DNA from 2 places in the Gilliamella sp. Gris3-2 genome. Region 1 is predicted to be linked to the other one. Evidence: riboswitches for the same ligand, from Rfam matches in the RefSeq annotation. Region 1 holds a riboswitch; the other holds the start of a gene.
What was found. A riboswitch is a leader RNA that binds a small molecule or an ion and turns the genes downstream of it on or off. The one in region 1 is predicted to bind preQ1.

Region 2: another riboswitch for preQ1. It lies ahead of queF (preQ(1) synthase); the one in region 1 lies ahead of queD (6-carboxytetrahydropterin synthase QueD).

The regions. Positions count from the first base shown of each region.
Region 1 covers NZ_LZHB01000071.1:27,783-35,697, reverse strand. Annotated here, with positions in the region: gene leuS (leucine--tRNA ligase) at 1-1,025, opposite strand, end outside; partial or broken gene bamD (outer membrane protein assembly factor BamD) at 1,365-2,087, opposite strand; gene rluD (23S rRNA pseudouridine(1911/1915/1917) synthase RluD) at 2,180-3,154, shown strand; gene pgeF (peptidoglycan editing factor PgeF) at 3,160-3,930, shown strand; gene A9G32_RS10250 (DUF1176 domain-containing protein) at 4,074-5,141, opposite strand; gene A9G32_RS10245 (7-carboxy-7-deazaguanine synthase QueE) at 5,250-5,864, opposite strand; gene queD (6-carboxytetrahydropterin synthase QueD) at 5,867-6,289, opposite strand; PreQ1 riboswitch class I at 6,293-6,338, opposite strand; gene clpB (ATP-dependent chaperone ClpB) at 6,624-7,915, shown strand, end outside.
Region 2 covers NZ_LZHB01000028.1:113,055-120,969, reverse strand. Annotated here, with positions in the region: gene A9G32_RS05310 (7-cyano-7-deazaguanine/7-aminomethyl-7-deazaguanine transporter) at 284-964, opposite strand; gene queC (7-cyano-7-deazaguanine synthase QueC) at 1,011-1,667, opposite strand; gene queF (preQ(1) synthase) at 1,694-2,167, opposite strand; PreQ1 riboswitch class I at 2,171-2,215, opposite strand; gene A9G32_RS05295 (DUF1090 domain-containing protein) at 2,381-2,830, opposite strand; gene coaA (type I pantothenate kinase) at 2,849-3,784, opposite strand; gene yihI (Der GTPase-activating protein YihI) at 3,953-4,453, shown strand; gene hemN (oxygen-independent coproporphyrinogen III oxidase) at 4,779-6,149, shown strand; gene A9G32_RS05275 (hypothetical protein) at 6,349-7,158, shown strand; gene rsmC (16S rRNA (guanine(1207)-N(2))-methyltransferase RsmC) at 7,269-7,915, opposite strand, start outside.

The DNA.
Region 1 (7,915 bases):
TCGTGCCCAGGCACAGCCATTACTGCACCTGTACCATATTCAATTAACACAAAATTAGCAATCCAAACAGGGACTTTTTTACCTGTTAAAGGATGAATAGCATAAAAGCCTGTGGCAATACCTTTCTTTTCCATGGTTGCCATATCAGCTTCGGCTGTTTTGGTATTTTTGCATTCAGCAATAAATTCAGCAATTTTAGGATCGTTTTGAGCTGCTAATTGTGCAAGAGGGTGCTCTGCGGCAACAGAGACAAAGCTAACGCCCATTAATGTATCAGGACGAGTTGTATAGACGCGTAACTTATCAGGATAATTTTCAACAGCAAAATCAAACTCAACACCTTCAGAACGACCAATCCAGTTACGTTGCATGGTTTTAACTTGTTCTGGCCAACTTTCAAGCGTATCCAAATCATTAAGTAATTCTTCGGCATATTCGGTAATTTTAATAAACCATTGTGGGATTTCTTTACGCTCAACAGGGGTACTACAACGCCAACAACAACCTTCAACCACTTGCTCATTAGCAAGTACGGTCTGATCATTAGGGCACCAGTTAACTGCCGATGTTTTTTTATAAACTAAGCCTTTTTCGTATAACTTAGTAAAAAACCATTGTTCCCATTTATAATATTCAGGACGGCAAGTAGTAATTTCACGATCCCAATCATAACCAAATCCTAAAAGTTGTAATTGCTTTTTCATATAAGCAATATTTTCATAGGTCCATTTTGCAGGTGCAGTATTGTTTTTAACTGCAGCACCTTCAGCTGGCAAACCAAATGCATCCCAACCAATTGGCTGTAGTACATTTTTACCATTTAAACGTTGGTAACGAGAAATGGTATCACCAATGGTGTAGTTACGAACATGACCAAGATGCAAACGCCCAGAAGGGTAAGGTAGCATCGATAAGCAGTAATATTTTTCTTTTGATGAATCTTCAGTAACGTGAAAAGTTTTATTTTCTTGCCAATGTTTTTGTACAATGGCTTCTATTTCATCTGGGCGATATTGTTCTTGCATGACGAGTTAATGTCCTATCTATTATTACTAATAAAAATATGTTGCTAATTGTATTGGTTATTGATTCGTTTTACAAACGATATATGAAGTAAGACATTGATTTCTTGTTATGATAAATTCTAAGTTATTGAGCATATTTTATTACTGATATTTAATAAATAACAAACCTTTAATAGGTTAAGGTGAAAGGGATACAAAAAGTTAAATTAATTGCTATTTAAGTGTGATTAAATAGCAATTAAAGGTAGGTATCTTAATTAAAAAAGCCTAACCACCATTAAAGACGCTAGTTAAACGTGATAAGAATGATCGTTGTTCTTCTTTAGGCATGTTTTTAAGATTTGCTTGAATCAGTTGATCAAGTTTTTGGGTTTCATTAACTAAGCCTAATTCATTATAAGCATTACGCATTAAAAGCAATGCTTCTTTAGTTGAATCGGTATCTGGAAACATAATTAACATTTCAGTCACGCGATTAATCACAGCTACATAAGCACCGCGTTTTGTATAGAATTGTGCGACTTTTAACTGATAGCGAGCCAATCTATTTTTCAAAAATACAAGGCGTTTTTGCGCATCGGCTGCATATTGACTGTTTGGAAAACTAGACAGTAGATAAGAAAAGTCCTTAAATGCAGCTGAAGCATAATCGGGATCGCGATCTGAACGATCAACATTAAACCAACCTTGGATCATATTGTCGTCTTGTGCCATATTTGAAATGCCACGCATATAAATAACCCAATCAATATTTGGATGCGTTGGATTCAATTTCAAAAAACGGTCAATTGACGCAATTGCTAACGGTAAGTCAGCTGATTTATAGTAAGCGTAAATCAAATCAAGTTGAACTTGTTGAGAATAAGGACCAAAAGGATAATTTTTGTCCAAGGACTCTAATATAGCAATACTGGATTTAATATTACCATTTTCAAGCTCAGACTTCGCTTTGTTATGTAGTTCAATCTCGGGTACATTTTCAACATCGGGCTTGGAAGAAGTACAGCCAATTAGCATGCCACTTAAAGCGATAGCTAGCAAAGAGTGTAAACGCAATTTCATTCAGTTTTTGATCCAAATATAATTAAACATTAAAGGCGATGATTAGTATATAATACTCTAAAACATAACAGCTTAAAATAGATAAATTACACATGCATGAGTTAAAATTATCAACTAAAATCGAACAAAGTCAACTAGGAATGCGTTTAGATCAAGCATTATCCGAGCTTTTTCCTGATTATTCACGCTCAAGAATAAAAGATTGGATTATTAATAATAAAGTCACTGTCAACGATGTTATCGTTAATAAACCAAAAGAAAAAGTGCTCGGTGGCGAAATAATAACTATTAATGCTGAAATTGAACAAGAAACTTATCATCAACCGGAAGATATAAAGCTTGATATTGTTTACGAGGATGATGACATTTTGGTGATTAATAAACCTCGTGATTTAGTTGTGCATCCTGGAGCAGGTAATCCTGATGGTACGGTATTAAATGCCTTATTGCATTATTATCCTGAGATAGCACGCGTACCCCGCGCAGGTATTGTGCATCGTCTAGATAAAGATACAACAGGGCTAATGGTTGTAGCTAAAACTATTATGGCACAAACACATTTGGTCGAATCACTTCAACTACGCGAAATTACACGCGAATATGAAGCTGTGGTCATTGGGATTATTACCGCAGGAGGAACCGTTGATCAGCCTATCACCCGTCATCCAACCAAACGTACACATATGGCTGTATTCCCAACGGGTAAACCAGCGGTTACCCATTATAGAGTGATGGAAAAATATCGCCTACATACACGTTTGCGATTGCGCTTAGAAACAGGGCGAACTCACCAAATCCGAGTGCACATGGCACATATTGCTCACCCACTAATTGGTGACCCACTCTACGGTGGAAGACCAAGGCCGCCTAAGGGGGCTAGTGAATCTTTTATTCAAACTTTACGCGATTTTAATCGCCAAGCATTACACGCTACCATGTTGCGATTATATCATCCTATAACAGGTGAACAAATGGAATGGCATGCTCCTATTCCTGAAGATATGCAAAATTTAATACAAGCTTTACAAGAAGATACCGAACAGCATAAAGATGAACTAGATTGGTGATGAATATGATTAAATCGATTTACCCATATTGGACAGCCCCAAAAAAAATTCATGCCTTTACTTCAACACGAACTGGTGGTGTTAGTTTAGCGCCATTTGTAAGTTTAAATATGGGAAATCGAACTGGTGATAATTCAGAACATATTGCTGAAAACCGCCGAAGAATTATTCAAGCCGAACAAATACCAAGCGAACCGTATTGGTTAACGCAAACTCACAGCACAACAGTGCTTGATATATCACAAATTGCTTTACAGCCTCCAACAGGTAACATCGATTCTTATCAAACTTTTGAAGCTGATGGATCATATACCAATCAACCTAAGCAAGTTAGTGTGGTGTTAACCGCAGATTGCATGCCTGTCCTTTTTTGTACAACAAAAGGTGACGAAGTTGCAGCTGTCCATGCTGGTTGGCGAGGATTATGTAATGGTATATTAGAAGAAACAATCAAAAAATTTTCAAGCTCGCCATCAAACATCATTGCTTGGATGGGACCAGCCATTAGTGTCAAAAAATTTGAGGTAGGTATTGAAGTCAAACAACAATTTGAAAAAGTCGATCCAAAAGCACAAGAAGCGTTTAAATTGATCAACCCAACTGAACAAAAATACCTAGCAGATCTATATCTAATTGCCAAACAACGTTTACAAGCAGTAGGAGTAACGCAAATTTTTGGTGGTGATTATTGTACTTATACTGAACAAGATGAATTCTTCTCTTATCGACGTGAAAATAGAACTGGTAGAATGGCATCAATGATCTGGTTTGAATAAAAGAGTTTTTTTAAGCTAAAAACCTTCAATTTTTAGCTGCTTTGTAAAATATTTATAGTATAAAGATCTGCGGTAAATGTTAATATATAAAATTATAATATTTAAACCGCCATAAGATCTGAAGGCTTTCTATTGTTCAATTGTTATTTTATTTCGCTAACAAAAGAAGGTAATTCCCAAGCCCCACCGTCAAAACCTAAGCATTCACCTGTACTTATATTAGAGGAAAGCATAAATTTATGTCCATTCCAAGTCCAGCTAGATTTTTCTAAACAATCTCCCTCACCTCTTAGCTTAGCTATACTGGATATTGTTCCATTTTTGTATGTATTGCCCTCATTATTTATAAATTTTATATTTTTATTACTTAGTTTAGCAGTGTTGGAAATTATCCAATAGGCGTTACCTGAGTTATATGCGCTAAACCAACACCTAGTTTCAAGTAAATCGTGCTTATTATCTAATTTAATTAACCGAAATCTTTTATCATATCCTTGTGTTTCATCATAATAAGGATCTTCTAAATCATAAGCATCACATTTAGCTTCATGTATATAGCGTTTTTTGAATTGAGGGAATATTTTAATTACTTCATTGATATTAAGTTCTTGACTTTGTTCTGGAGCAATTACTTTACCTTTTTTTATAGTTGGTACAGGTATTGGTGCATAAACGTTTGATTCATTTTTATTACCATGTGCTATAACTGCGCCAGTTGTACCAACCCGTCCTTGTTTTTTGTCCATTGTTAACATGACATCATAAAATCCGCCATTGGTATAAAATGATTGACTTCTACTGTTACGGAATATAACTTTCTCATTTTTTGTAAATGCTTGAATAATTTTTGTAGCTTGGAATTGTGACAACTGATAAATATTATTTTGTATTTCTTTTAATTCGCCTAAATACTCTTGATTAATGAATGCAGCCAATGAATTATCTAATTGTTGAGTGTTTTTAATTTCAATACCTTCTTCATCTTCTTCTTTGTTATTTTTTGTTCTAACATAAATTTCAACTGGCTGATTGGCCCCCGCTTTTCGCTGGAATAAAATTGACGATTTTATCACTCCTGTATCAGATATATCACTATATTCTATAACACGACAAGTTAAAGTATTATCACAAACTATATCCCAAGCTATAACTGGAGTTGTAAACAAAGTTAGCAATAAACAATAGCAAAAACGCATGACAGTTAATTCCATATAAATAATTTATATGAGGTTATTATAGATTAAACAATTATTCAATTAAAATTAATAAAACTTCTTGATTTTATGAATATTTAATTAGTTCTCTTTAGTACTAATTTATCATTCTATATTGGCAAACTTGTGGCTTTGCACACTCAAAAGCCATTTATTATTCAGTCGATTTTGGTTGATTTTTCCTAACAACTCTATCGTTTCAAACATATTAAATGCACCATCTTTTTCACAAGGAGATAGATAATAGCGTTTGGCTTGAATATGAGTTTCGATATATTGGCAAAAAGGAATAAAATCGCAGTGATTTTCGGCTACTATGCGTACTTCATTTGCTATTGGTTGTACTATTTTTTGATAGCGTGACTGATAACAAAATTTAGGGCTTAGCGCAATATAATCAATAAGCGGATCGACTTTACCAAGACCGTTGCTTTCAATGGCGATGAAATAACCCGCTTTTTTGAGTGGCAAAAGCAATTCAGGTAACGCTTTAACCATTGTTGGTTCGCCACCTGTAATAATAATATTTTTGCTTTTATATTCGCTCACTTTAGTCATTAAAGCATCTAACGTGAATCGAGTAAATTTTCGAAAATTAGTGTCACACCAGGCACAATTTAAATTGCATCCTGCAAAACGAATAAAAACAGCAGGCATGCCAGTATTATAACCTTCGCCTTGTAAGGATTCGAAGATTTCAACAATACGAAATTCAATCATCATTAACTCCGATGATATTCACAATATGAAGTTGGCGTTTCCCATAGTTTGATCATCGAAACAGGCAAATATTGCGATAAGCAATCAAAAATAAATTTGCTCATTCCTTCTGCGGTGGTTCTACAGGGAAAGGCAAAAATTTTACGATCCATTTCTTGTAGTAACGACGCGATACGGCACTCATTAGGGTTATGTTGATTGTAAAGATAGGCGTGATCTAACGGATCGACAATATGTTGTTTAACTATTAGCTTTAAATCGGCATAATCCATGACCATATCTTGGCTTGAGCCGTTATCAATAAGCTCTCCGCTAATTTCAACAAATAGGCGATAAGTGTGACCGTGCAGATTATGACACTTTTTATTGTGCCCATCTAACATGTGACAAGCATCAAATTGAAACTCTTTGGCTATTTTGAACATTTTATATTCCTAGTTTTTTTTCGTGGGATGGGTTACGAACCACGGTTAGCGAACCTAACAAAATAAAGGTAACAATATAAGGGATAAAAGTGAATTTGTCATCTTACCAGTATATCTTAAAACGAAATTTAGATGTAATTGCTTGAATTGCAAACAGCTTTATTTTTATGTCAATTAATTCTTACATACTTGATAATTTTGTTGTATAAATTTTGTAAAAAATATTTTAACTTTGCTCTTGAAATTTAGGTTGCAACACTCATTTAGATCACATGCAAATGGATTAAATGTGTTAAGCGTTTAATCCAAATTTATTGCTCAGGAGATAAACACTATGAGGTTAGATAAACTAACAAATAAGTTTCAACAAGCTTTAGCTGATGCGCAGTCAATGGCATTAGGTAAAGACAATCAATATATAGAGCCTGTGCATGTCCTATCAGCCATGCTTAATCAAGTAGGGAGTAGTGTAATGCCTTTATTGATTGCAGCAGGTGCAAATATTGTTAATTTACAACAAGAATTAGCTCAAGCTATTGACCGATTACCCCAAGTTCAAGGTGTGGGTGGAGATGTTATTCCATCGCAAGATTTTGTTCGAGTATTAAATCTTTGCGATAAATTATCCCAAAAGAACGGTGATAGCTATATCTCATCAGAACTCTTTATATTAGCCGCTTTAGAAGATAAGGGCAGTTTAGGCGATCTTCTTAAAAGATCAGGTGTTAATAAAGATAAATTTAGCCAAGCAGTTAATCAAGTAAGAGGTAGCGATAACGTGAACGATCCTAATGCAGAAGATCAACGCGGTGCACTTAAAAAATACACCATTGATTTAACTCAACGAGCAGAACAAGGTAAACTTGATCCTGTTATTGGTCGTGATGAAGAAATTCGTCGAACTATTCAGGTATTACAACGTCGTACTAAAAATAATCCAGTATTAATTGGGGAACCAGGTGTAGGGAAAACTGCTATTGTAGAAGGATTAGCACAACGCATTGTTAACCGTGAAGTCCCTGAAGGATTACGAAATAAACGCGTTTTATCATTAGACATGGGTGCATTAATTGCTGGTGCCAAATATCGAGGGGAATTTGAAGAACGCCTAAAAGCCGTGCTTAAAGACTTAGCAAAAGAAGAAGGTCGCATTATATTATTTATTGACGAAATCCATACCATGGTTGGCGCAGGAAAAAGCGATGGAGCAATGGATGCTGGTAATATGTTAAAACCCGCATTAGCTCGCGGTGAATTACACTGCGTGGGAGCAACAACGCTTGATGAATACCGTCAATATATTGAAAAAGATCCTGCGTTAGAGCGTCGTTTCCAAAAAGTCTATGTTGCCGAACCAACAGTTGAAGATACGATCGCTATTTTGCGTGGTTTAAAAGAACGTTATGAACTGCATCACCATGTGCAAATAACCGATCCTGCAATCGTAGCTGCGGCTACATTATCGCATCGTTATATTTCTGATCGCATGTTACCTGACAAAGCGATTGATTTAATTGACGAAGCCGCATCAAGTATTCGTATGCAAATGGATTCAAAACCAGAATCTTTAGATCGACTTGAAAGGCGCATAATTCAACTTAAACTTGAACAACAAGCGCTTAAAAA
Region 2 (7,915 bases), on a different contig from region 1:
TTTTATAGTTGTTTATTTTTTAATGAGCTGCGTTTTGCCATAAAATAATCAAAATTATAGCTAACTAAATACTAAAGCGCTAGTTTTTGGCAAAATTTTCTAAAAACCTAGCACAGGATGCAGAATGAAGCCTTCGGCTGCCCGACGCAGGATAAAAGGCTATATTGACCTTTGAGTGTTGTGAAATATTAGTGTATTTTTCAATATTAAACATAAAACTCATCAAAAAAATAAATGAGTTTATGTTTATTTAGGTGAGTAACTAAAATTTAGATTTTAATGATTAATTGTTTCTAGGCATTGCAACTAACTTTTTTAGGATAAAATTGAGAATGACACCATAAAGTGGCAAAAAGAATAATCCGCAAATTAGAATTTTAAAACTATAGTCCATTAACGAAATTTCGATCCAATGATTTGCCATAAATTCATCGTTACTTTGATAAAATGCGATAGCAAAAAAAACAATAGTATCAATACCATTACCAAATATTGCTGATGCTGTTGGGGCAACCCACCATGATTTGTTTTTTCTTAAATAGTTAAAAACAGTAATATCCATTAGTTGACCAACTAAATAAGCGGCAAAACTTGCCAATGCAATTCGAAATACGAAGCTATTAAATTCCGTCAATGCTGATAATCCAACCCAATGGGTTTCAAAAAATAGTACCGAAATCAGGTATGAAAATAACAATGCAGGAATCATTACAACAAAAATGATTTTTCTGGCTAAACTAGCACCATAAATTCGAATAGTCAGATCGGTAGTTAAAAAGATAAACGGAAAAGTGAATGCCCCCCAAGTTGTTTGAAAACCAAAAATTTCGAATGGAATTTGGACTAAATAATTGCTTGAAGCAATAACTAATATGTGAAAAAAAGCCAACCAGTAAAGCGCTTTTTGTTTTTGTTTACAGGTAAAACTTTTTTCTATCGATTCTGAATGAACATTTAAGTACATCTTTTTTCCTTTTTAATGGGGTGAGAGAACCCAATGATGAATGAATTTATTTAGCTTGAGCCATATATTCTTGTAGGCCCTTATTGCGCAATAAACAACTTGGACACTTACCACATCCCCCTTCAACACCGTAATAACAGGTATGGGTATGTTTTTGAACATAATCAAGATAACCTAGTTTATCAGCCATTTCCCACGTTTGCGCTTTAGTCAAATACATCAGTGGCGTGATGAGATTAAACGCATAGTCCATGGCTAAATTCATTGATACATTCATTGATTTAATAAAGACATCACGGCAATCTGGATAACCACTAAAATCGGTTTCACAAACTCCAATAATAATGTCAGAAATTCCTTGTTGCTTAGCATGACAGCCAGCCAAAAGTAAAAAAAGCATATTACGCCCATCAACGAAGGTATTAGGGTAATCGCCATCTTGAGCGGCTTTAATTTCTTGAGCGTCATCAATCAACGCATTATTTGTAGTTTGTTTGATAACTGATGTATCAATGACAGTTTGCTCTATACCAAGATCATCAGCGATCCATTTGGCTTTTTCAAGCTCTATTGCGTGGCGTTGACCATAGCGAAAACTGATTGCCTGAACGTTTTCACGTCCATAATCAGCAATGGCTTGCAGTAAGCAAGTGGTTGAGTCTTGCCCACCAGAAAATATAACTAGTGCTTTACGAGTTTGCATTAATGTTCCTGTTAAGATAGATTAAATTAGCGATTATCCACTTTTTCTGGATACATGTCGTGATTGGCTAATCGATTAGCCGCAACTTGTTCCCAATGAGTACCCGATTTGCCATAATTGGCATAAGGATCAATCGAAATGCCGCCACGAGGTGTAAATTTTCCCCAGACTTCGATATATTTAGGATCCATTAATTTAATAAGATCTTTCATAATGATATTAATACAATCTTCGTGGTAATCGCCATGATTCCGAAAGCTGAACAGATAGAGTTTTAACGATTTACTTTCGACCATTTTAATATTGGGTACGTACGAAATATAAATTGTCGCAAAATCAGGTTGCCCCGTGATAGGACAAAGACTAGTAAACTCTGGGCAATTAAATTTAACAAAATAATCGTTATTCGGGTGTTTATTATCGAACGTTTCGAGTATTTCAGGGCAATAGGTTGTTGGATAGCGAACAGACTGATCGCCTAGTAGTGTAATTTTACTCATTATTTTTCCTTAGTTTTTTAGCGTGGGAGGTTCACGAACCACGTAACAAGGCGCACACCATACTCTTTTTGCTTTAAAAAGTCTAGTATGACAATAGATTTATAAAAAATGTAAAACTAACACCGTCAACAATAACTATTGATGGTGTTAATAATAAAATATCGTTGAAGAGCAAATAAATCAAGAATCGGGAAATACTCTGCCTGATATCGTTTATTTAGCTCCCAATTCTTTATAAAAATCAGATAATTTAGTTTTAGCTTTATTAAGTTCTTTTTCAGCATCAGCTAATTTTGTTTGTTGTTTGACAATTTTCTGTTCATTATCTTTATCTTTCGCTTTTGATTTTGATTTTGCTTGTTCTAATTCTTTAGTTCTTTCAGCCACTTTATTTGATTTTTCGTTAATCTCTTTTTTATATTTGGCTTCTAAATCATCATTTGAACAATGCTTATTTAAGTTACGTAATGATTTTTCAAGCCCTTGGATTTGATGAGAATTATTATTTTTTTTAGCATAATCAATCTGTTTTTCAATAGCCTGTTTTTTGCTTTCACACGTAAGTCCCTTTAGTTGTTCATTTGAAGCATAAGCACCAAATGATAATGAGATAGCTAACGTAATGACACTCAATTTACTTACTAACCGAATTACTGATTTCATACGAATTTTTCCTTAATTTTATTTTCTTAATTGAACACAATTGACTTTATGATCTTTACCTTTAGTTAGAATAAGGTTCGCTCGTTCTTTTGTAGGTAAAATATTTTCAACTAAATTTAATTCATTAATTTCTCGCCAAATACGATTGGCAATATTTGTAGCTTCATGTTCTGGAAGTTTTGAGTAGTGATTAAAATAAGAGTTAGGATCGCTAAATGCACCCTCCCTAAATTTTAAAAACCGATTTACATACCAATCATGTAATAATGACATATCAGCATCAACATAAATTGAAAAATCGACATAATCCGAAACAAAAACTCGGTTATTCGCTTGTGGATAATTCAGTGTACTTTGCAGTACATTCAAACCTTCAAGAATCAAAATGTCAGGACTATCAATAACGATTTCTTCATCTTCGACAATATCATAAACTAAATGAGAATAAACGGGTGCTTTAACTTGTGCCTGTCCTGATTTTATATCAGCAACAAAATTAAGCAATTTTTTTATATCGTAAGACTGAGGAAACCCTTTTTTATTCATTATTCCATGTTCTTCAAGATATCTATTTGGATATAAAAAACCATCAGTTGTTACCAAAGATACTTTGCGATGTTCAGGCCAACGGGTTAATAATGCTTGTAGTACTCTAGCGGTAGTACTTTTACCTACAGCAACACTGCCTGCAATGCCAATAATGTAAGGTGTTTTTTGACTTTTACCTAAGAATTTAGATAAAACAGCTTGCCGATTAAAATTATTGCTGATGTAATAATTAAGTAATCTAGATAAAGGTAAATAAATTTCACTCACTTCATCCATGGATAAATCTTCATTAATACCTTGTAACGAAACTAATTCTTCTGCTGTTAAAGTCATTGGTACCGTATTACGTAAGCTAGCCCATTCTTGACGATTGAATTTCAGATAAGGGCTTAAGTGATTTTTCATTTTATTGTTCTCTAATTCGGTCTAACAAATTTATTCGTCTCAGATTATACATAAATTTATTTTTTTACAATCTTAAATTAGCATGACGTCTTCATCATAGCTATATTTTGGACTTACTGATAAAATACGTTTGTAAAATGATTAACCCTAATATTAGACAGAGATTTTATGTTAAAAAATAAATCAAAACAGAAAGCTAAAAAAAGCCGTCAAGAGATTAATGAAGAATCTCGGGAACTGAAGCGTAAACGCAAACACAAAGGTTTGCCAAGTGGCTCTCGCTTTAATAAACTAAATAATAATAAAAATAAAAATTCGACAAAAACAACCAAAGATCCAAGAGTGGGGAGCAAAAAACCTATTTCTTTAATTGTTGAAGATTCTAACAATATAGAAAAACCTGTTAAACAATCTAAAACAATTAAAACGATTTTATCACCTCAACAAGAATTAGAACAATTAGAGAACGATCCAAAATTAGATATGTTACTTGATCTAGTCGAGCAAAAAGCCAAACTCACTAAAGATCAACAAATTTATCTTGATAGCAAATTGAATCGTATCGATGAACTGATGCAAGAGCTTGGTTATACTGATGACGACTTTGATGATTTTGATGAATTAGACGAAAAGAAAGAAGATATTGTTAGTTTATTAAAACGAAACTAATAATAGGAAAATATAATTAGCAATCGTGATAGTATGTGTCTTGATATGAGTAGGAATATCATCCAAAAGTAATATTCCTACTGATAATTTAAACTTAGAATCCATTACTTTTATTCAGTCAATTAATAATTAAAAGTGAGCAATTCATAGTGCCAATATTAATTATGTTAAGTTTATATTTTGGGTTATTGATTTGCACATTGTTATATTTAAATAAAACTAATCGAATCAAAATTAAAACCAAAATCAAGAACCAACAAAAAGCAATAGTAAAAACTCATAAAAATAACAACACTAAAGATAGACATAAGCGGAAGTAAAAAGCATGACTGATACGCAATTATGGGATCAAGCGTTAATTGAAAAATATAATTATTCTGGCCCAAGATATACCTCTTACCCTACTGCACTTGAATTTAACGAAAAATTTAATGAGCAAGAATTTTTATCGGCGGCAACTCGTTATCCCACAAAACCGTTATCGCTTTATGTGCATATTCCGTTTTGTCATAAGCTTTGTTATTTCTGTGGTTGTAATAAGCTTATTACTCGCCAAACACAAAAAGTTACCAAATACCTTGACATTTTAGATATTGAAATTGCCGAACGCGCAAAATTATTTAAACATCGCACGGTAACACAAATGCACTGGGGAGGGGGTACACCAACTTTTTTAAACGATGCTGAAATTACTCGATTGATTACCTCGTTAAAAAAGCATTTTAATTTTGTTGCTAATGCCGAACTATCCATCGAAATTGATCCGCGTGAAATAACACAACAAACAATTGACCATTTAGCAAGTGTTGGTTTTAATAGGCTAAGTATGGGAATTCAAGATTTTAATCACGAAATCCAAAGCCTAATTAATCGTGAACAAGATGAAACATTAATACGGTCTCTTATTAATCAAGCACGTAAAAATAATTTTCACTCAATTAGTTTAGATTTAATTTATGGCCTACCAAAACAAACCATTGAAAGTTTTGCCGAAACGCTCAATAAAGTGATTGATATTTCTCCCGATCGTTTAAGTGTATTTAATTATGCCCACTTACCGAGCCGTTTTGCTGCCCAACGAAAAATTAAAGATGATGATTTGCCTAATGCCAATCAAAAATTGCAGATCCTACAAACTAGCATTAAAAAGTTAACCGAAGCTGGTTATCACTTTATCGGTATGGATCATTTTGCTAAGCCCTCTGATGAATTAGCTATTGCTCAACAAGAAAATAAATTGCATCGTAATTTTCAGGGGTATACAACTCAAGGCGATGCTGATTTACTTGGACTTGGTGTGTCGGCCATTAGTATGTTAGGTGATAGTTATGCGCAAAATCAGAAAGATCTAAAAATCTATCAAACTCAGGTTGAGCAAAAAGGACATGGATTATGGAAAGGATTCACCTTAAATCGTGACGATAAGATTCGTCGTGATGTGATAAAACAGCTTATCTGCCATTTTCATTTAGATAAAAATGTTATTGAACAACAATACCAAATTCAATTTGATGATTATTTTGCTGAAGATTTAAAATTACTGGCGCCATTGCAAAAAGATGGATTAGTGACAATCAATAACAATATAATCGAAGTCCAACCTAAAGGACATTTATTGATACGCAATATTTGTATGTGCTTTGATATTTATATGCGAAAAATGGCAAGGCAGCAGCAGTTTTCTAGGGTTATTTAATTTGAAGTCGTTTGTCAAATTGCTGTAAACAATATGAGTAATTCCTACAAAGTAAATATTATGTTAATATTTAGTCTAATTTAATAAAAAATAACAAATAAATTATTTGTTTTATTGTGATTAAAGGTTAGCTTTTAAATTCACAATTTTAGCCTTTAGACATGAAATTTTTATTTTTAATAAGGAGTATATTGATAAAATGGCATTGATGAATAAATTAGTAGAAGTATTTCCAACTCGCTCTTTAAAAGTCATGAAGTTAAAGCAAGAAAGCTCATTACATCAAATAAGAAGATTACTTGCAGCAATACTTCTCTTTGCGTTAGCTTTATTTATGGCCATAAGAAATTATCCTGGATTAATTGATGATTATAAAATATCACAGAATCCAGTTGTGGTTGACTATGATGTAGAAGGAACATGTCGTGCAAGACGTATTGTTGATAACTGTTCAGTAAAAATTACCACTGATACAGGACAAGTTATTAAGCGTGATTATACTTTCATTGGGGGGAAAAAAGGAAATTATCAAGTTGTAACTGTCGCTTCGGCCGATGATCCATCACTAGTAACAATCAATTTAGCTATTGATAATATGCGGACTGTATTTGTGGCTACTACTGGTCTTATTCTTTTGTTGTTGTTGGTTACATGGATGAGTTTAGGATGTTTCTTAAGAACACATAAAATGATAAAAGTTATCAAGGAAATTAACGGGCAAAAATTAACACCTGTTATTGTACCAGTTAAACTAGTCTCTTATGGTAAAATAATAACTGCCTTATATCGTGCAAGCAATGCACAAGGAATAAATGCTAAATATGCAGCCAATTTTAATAAAGACTCAAACGGTGGACCAATCATTATAGGTGATAAGATTAGAAATAAATGTAATGTGTTGGCCGTAGTTGGAGAAAGCAACTCTGTTCCTATTCTTCTTGACCAAGAATTTATGCGCTGTGATTTTACCTATAATGAAATGCAGGCATTAAAAGAAGCTCTCTCTTAATCCAGATATGATATCAAGAATAGTGAAATCAGTTTGTTTTTAAATATTTAAATTTTATACCTAGGGCGATAACATCGCCCTATTTTTTTAAACAAAATAAACAGCACTTATTAATGGCTTGCTAGATAAACCTTAAATTTCGTCGTTTGGGCAATCACTTCAACGCTTTTGAATGTTTCATCTAAAATGGTTTGATACGGTAAAAATGAATTTGCCACAATGCACAAATAACCATTTAATTTTAGGTGTTTTTTTGCTTCTTTGATTAACGTATTAACGGCCGTGTAATTAGTCTGTTTACCATCATGAAAAGGTGGATTCGAAACAATAAGATGATATTTATCATTTAGATTTGAAAAAACGTCACTTGCTACAACTGTGGCATTAACATGATTACGGTTTAACGTGGCTTTACTTGATTCAATTGCTGCACAGCTTACATCAGATAACGTTAGTGCTATATCAGGATTTAATTTACCTAGCACCGTGGACAAAATGCCCGAACCACATCCCACATCTAATACATTACCTTTAATAATATCAGTACGATCCATCAATGCATTTAACAATAATTCACTACCAGCATCTAACCCTTTTTGGCTAAAAACACCAGGTAAGCTTTTTATTTCAATATTCTGATTTTCAATAGTTAAATGATAATTTAACCACCATTCATCAAGATTAAATACTAAACGGCTATCTGCCTGAAAATGATATAAACCACAACGTCTTGCGCTATCGATTTTTTGAATTGTAC